2 regions of the Streptomyces sp. NPDC111656 genome follow, and region 2 is predicted to be linked to the other one. Evidence: riboswitches for the same ligand, from Rfam matches in the RefSeq annotation. Region 2 holds a riboswitch; the other holds the start of a gene.

Region 1 (2,385 bases), on a different contig from region 2:
TTCATCATCGGAACGGGCAGCAGGTGCGCGTTCGGTCCGCCCAGGTAGCGGAAGAGGGGGAGGTCGGACGCCTCGGAGGCGGCGTGCGCGACGGCGAGCGAGACGCCGAGGATGGCGTTGGCGCCGAGCGAGCCCTTGTTGTCGGTGGCGTCCAGGTCGAACATCGCCTGGTCGATCAGGCGCTGCTCGGTGGCGTCGTAACCGACGAGCTCCGGGCCGATCTGCTCGATGACGGCAAGGACGGCCTTCTCGACACCCTTGCCGCCGTAACGGTTGGGGTCACCGTCACGGAGCTCGATGGCCTCGAAGGCGCCGGTGGACGCGCCGGACGGAACGGCGGCACGACCCGTGCTGCCGTCGTCGAGGCCGACCTCGACCTCGACCGTGGGGTTGCCTCGGGAGTCCAGGATTTCCCGGGCTACGACGACGTCGATGGACGGCACGAGCATCTCCTTCTGGGATGTGACGCGGGTACGCGGAGCCTGTGATGGCTTCGCGACATGAGCCTAACCGCCCCGGGGGGATCGGCCAGCCGGTCGCCCACCCCTTGGGCAGAACTGAACGTACACATTGTTCCAGAACGGAACAAAAACGGGTACGGAAATCCGGGTACGAAATGCTCGGTGCGAAGTGCTGGACACGAAAAACCCCGCTCCGGCGCGTACGGGGGAACACGCACCGGAGCGGGGGGCCCGTGGGGACGGGGGTGGCCCTCACCGGGGTCTCCAGTGTGGAGACCCCTTTTATGCGGGAGCTGTCATTCAGCTGAGGTGAAGCTGCCGATCATCAGCTGAGGTGCAGCCGCTGACCCGGGTAGATGAAGTCGGCATCGTCGACGATGTCCTTGTTCAGCTTGAACAGCTGCTGCCAGCCGCCCTTGACCTTCTTCTTCTCGGCGATCGAGCTGAGGCTGTCACCCTTGACGACCTTGTACTCGCCGTCGCCCTTCTTGACCTTCTTGCCGGTCGGGGTGGAGACGGTCTTCTCGGCGGCCGGGCGCGACGCCGAACGGGAGGCCGCGGTGTCCGTCGAGCGGGTGGTGTTGCTGGTGCTCGGCGAGCTGTTCGACGAGGAGCCGTTCGAGGAGGACGAGGTCGACGGGGCGCTCGCGCCGCCGGTGTACGCAGCGCTCGACAGGCCCGTGCCACAGGTCGGCCAGGCGCCCTTGCCCTGCGCAGCGAGGACCTTCTCGCCGACGGTGATCTGCTGGGACTTGGAGGCCTGGTTGGCGGTCGCGGCGTACGCGGTGCCGCCGTACGCGGCCCAGGTGGAGGCCGAGAACTGCAGACCGCCGTAGTAGCCGTTGCCGGTGTTGATGGACCAGTTCCCGCCGGACTCGCACTGGGCGACGGCGTCCCACTGGGAGGCGGTGGCGGCGGAGGCGTTGCCGGCCGCCATCAGCGGAGCGGCGATGGCGACACCGGTGACACCGGCGAGCGTGGCGACACGAGTGGCCTTGGACGGACGGCGGTGCTTGCCCTTGCCGGAAAACAGCATGGAGAGATCCCCTCACCGACGCCTGCGAGGTGAGCTGTCGGGTTCGGGCGGGTGAGTGCCCGGCCGTGCGCGCTGAGCGCTCGGCTTCACCCCAAGCCGCTCCCGGTCAACTACCGGGCGCGGCGCATACCTTGGGTCCCCCGCTCCTGCCTACGGCGCTGACGCGTCGACTGTTCCCGTACGGCCGTTGGCAGGATTCGGCGTTGACGACCGTCGGGGCCCGCTGTGGCGAGCGGTGACGACCGTAAGCAGTCGATCGGCTGAATTCCAAAGACGATCAGGGCCTTTGAGATCCATCTCTCACTCGCGCCAAACCGGACATTACACAGCGAACCGTGACGCGAACTGCCCCTACTTTTCGCCCGATTCGGCACCAACTGCAAGGCTCTGACCGGGGAGGATGAGGTTCGGGTCGACGCCGACCGTCTTCTTGTTCGCGTCGTACAGCTCGGCCCATCCGCCTTTGAGGTCAAGGGCGTCCGCGATGGTCCAGAGATTGTCTCCGACGCGCACGACGTAGGAGCCGTCGACGGCGTCGCGGGAGGCGCCGGCGCCGCGCGAGGCGTGCCGCCCGGAGGAGTCGTCGCTACGGCCGTCCACGGCACTGTCGGTGGTGTTCTCGTCCGCGGTGCCGCCACGGTGGCGCCCCGCACCGGTCGTCGCGTTCTCGGACGTACCGGAAGAGTCGTCGCCCTGGCCGGAGTTGCCCGAGTCGTCACTCTTCGCCGTTTCCGTGTCGGAGCCGTCCGCCCCCTGGGCGTCGCCGCCGGTGTCGGCCTTCGTCGTGTTCTCGGACGCCTTCGAGGACGAACCGGACGAAGACGAATCGGACTTCGAGCCGGAAGAGCCGGACGGAGTCGAAGTCGCGGACGAACTGGATGAATCGGA
Region 2 (2,385 bases):
CTCGACCCGGACCAGCACCAGGACGTCACCGCGCTGGCCCGGGCCGCCGTCGCGGACGGCGCGGATCTGCTGGGCGTCGCCGGCGGTGACGGTACCCAGGCGCTGGTCGCGGCCGTCGCCGCCGAACACGGTCTGCCGTTCCTGGTGGTCTGCGCCGGCACCCGCAATCACTTCGCCATGGACCTCGGCCTCGACCGCGACGACCCGGCCACCTGCCTGGACGCCCTCATCGACGGCGTCGAACTCCGCGTGGACCTCGGCTTCGCCGGCGGCCACCCGTTCGTCAACAACGCCTCCTTCGGCGCGTACGCGGCGGTCGTGCAGAGTCCCGCGTACCGCGACGACAAGATCGGCACCATCCTGGACCTCCTGCCCGACCTGCTCACCCGCCAGCGCGGGCCGCGGCTGACCGCCCGCGCCGGCGACACGACGCTCGACGCCCCGCAGGCCGTACTGGTGAGCAACAACCCCTACCGAACCAACGATCCGGCCGGTCTCGGCCGCCGCGAACGGCTCGACTCCGGGCTGCTCGGTGTCCTCGGCATCACGGTGGACAGCGCGGCCGAGGCCGCCGCGCTCGTACTGGACCCCGCGCCGGACGGACTCGCGGTCCTGACCACCCGTGAGGTGGTCATCGACGCCGACCGCTCGGAGATCGAGGCCGGCATCGACGGCGAGGCCCTGGTCCTGCCCGCCCCGGTCCACTGCCGCGTCGAACCCGGAGCGCTGCGCGTCCGCGTCCCCAAGGAACGGCCCGGCGTGCCGGAGGCCCAACCCCCTTTGGACTGGCGCCGGTTGCGCACGCTCGCGGCGACCATGGGGCGCACGGCGGTCGTACGACATCCTGGTCGCGGCCGGGACACGTAGACGAAGGTCACAATTACATATCGGACAGTTCGCGCTCCAATCTTCACACCAGGCACACAAATTGGCTAAGTTGGCCGTAGGCCGCACGACTCCCTCCGGCGAACCTCGCCGGGTCGCGCGACCTCCGCCGAATCCGGCGCCCCCGTGGCAACCGGAACCAGGACCCAACCGGCCTTGGGGTGAATCGGCCCAACTGCCCCACCGGGCAAGGGCCGTAGGGCATGCCTTCCGGAATCTTCCGCCCGAACCCGACAGCCGGCCCGGTAGGCGGAGTACGGAAGGAGTACGGCTCCCATGGCGCCGGAACGAACCCCGCGCCCTGGAGGCAACAGCCTCCCTGGCATGCCCGACTCCGCACGCGCGACGGCCGCCCTCAGTGGCGCGGACGGTCCGAGCCACGAGGAGGTGCAGCAGCGGATCAGCTCCCTCTACGACCAGGCCGAGAACGCCGTGGGGTTCGTCAACGGGACCCGCGCGATGACCACGGGGAGCCGAAGCCGCGTCAACCCGGCGCCGGAAGCCGCGCGCAGGCGCCGCGACCCCGCCCTCGACGACATCACCAAGACCTGGTTCGACGCGGCGCGCAGGCAGCTGGGTCCGTCCGCGCCGGCCAGGCTGCCGGCCGACCGGATGCCGAATCGCCCGGCCGAGGCGCGGCCCACGGGCCCGGCGAAGCGGCCGGAGGACGGACTCGGCGACCGTGGGCGGGAGTTGACCGCCCGCCCCGTTCTCGAGTTGACCGCGGGCCCCTCCGCCGAGGCGACCGCCGGGCCCGTGGCCGAGTTGACGGCCAGGGCCGTCGCCGCGCTGCCGGCCGCGCCGCAACCCGCGCAGGAGGCCGCCACGGCCCTGCTGCCCGCGCTGCCCGCCGGGCCGGGGCAGTCCTCGTTGAAGACGTCCAAGGAGAAGATCCAGCGGAAACTGGCGCTGGCCCGTGAGCTGGTGTCCAAGCACGCCGCACAGTGGAACCCCGGGCCCGCGGCGATCGAGTCACGTCCGGCCGAGGGTGTCTGGCCCACCCCGGAGGATCAGGCTCGCCAGCAGGCCGCGCAGGAGTGGCAGCGACAGCAGTCGACCGCACTCGGCCCGGACATGTCCCTCGGCACCGGGATGCCTCTCGGTGCGGACATGTCCATGGGTACGGGAATGCCCCTCGGTGCGGACATGTCCCTCGGCACGGGAATGCCCCTGGCTACGGACATGTCCATGGGTGCGGGGATGCCCCTGGCCGCGGGCATGCTTCCCGGCGCGGACATGTCCCTCGGCGGAGGCCTACCGCCGGCCACGGACATGTCCATGGGTACGGGGATGCCCCTCGGTGCCGACATGTCCCTCGGCGCGGGAATGCCCCTGGCCGCGGATATGCCCGTAGGCACCGGCGCGGTCAACACGGCCGTCGGAGCGGTCGGCGCCGTGGAGTCGGCGTACGGCGGGAAGGCCGCCAAGGCCCTCGCCTTCGCCCGCGAGCAGATCGGCAAGCCGTGCGTCTGGGGCGCGACCGGACCGGACTCGTACGAC

Evidence for each region. Region 2 has a riboswitch for cyclic di-AMP ahead of ACZ7M3_RS01495 (C40 family peptidase). Riboswitches for the same ligand answer to the same signal wherever they lie in the genome.
Region 1: linked by a shared signal. The riboswitch ahead of ACZ7M3_RS44150 (transglycosylase family protein) and the one ahead of ACZ7M3_RS01495 (C40 family peptidase) in region 2 are both predicted to bind cyclic di-AMP.

Annotation. Positions count from the first base shown of each region.
Region 1 is NZ_JBVKCA010000024.1:102,843-105,227, forward strand. Features, by position in the region: gene eno (phosphopyruvate hydratase) at 1-449, opposite strand, end outside; gene ACZ7M3_RS44150 (transglycosylase family protein) at 787-1,497, opposite strand; cyclic di-AMP (ydaO/yuaA leader) riboswitch at 1,502-1,665, opposite strand; gene ACZ7M3_RS44155 (LysM peptidoglycan-binding domain-containing protein) at 1,849-2,385, opposite strand, start outside.
Region 2 is NZ_JBVKCA010000001.1:298,807-301,191, reverse strand. Features, by position in the region: gene ACZ7M3_RS01500 (diacylglycerol/lipid kinase family protein) at 1-867, shown strand, start outside; cyclic di-AMP (ydaO/yuaA leader) riboswitch at 983-1,153, shown strand; gene ACZ7M3_RS01495 (C40 family peptidase) at 1,210-2,385, shown strand, end outside.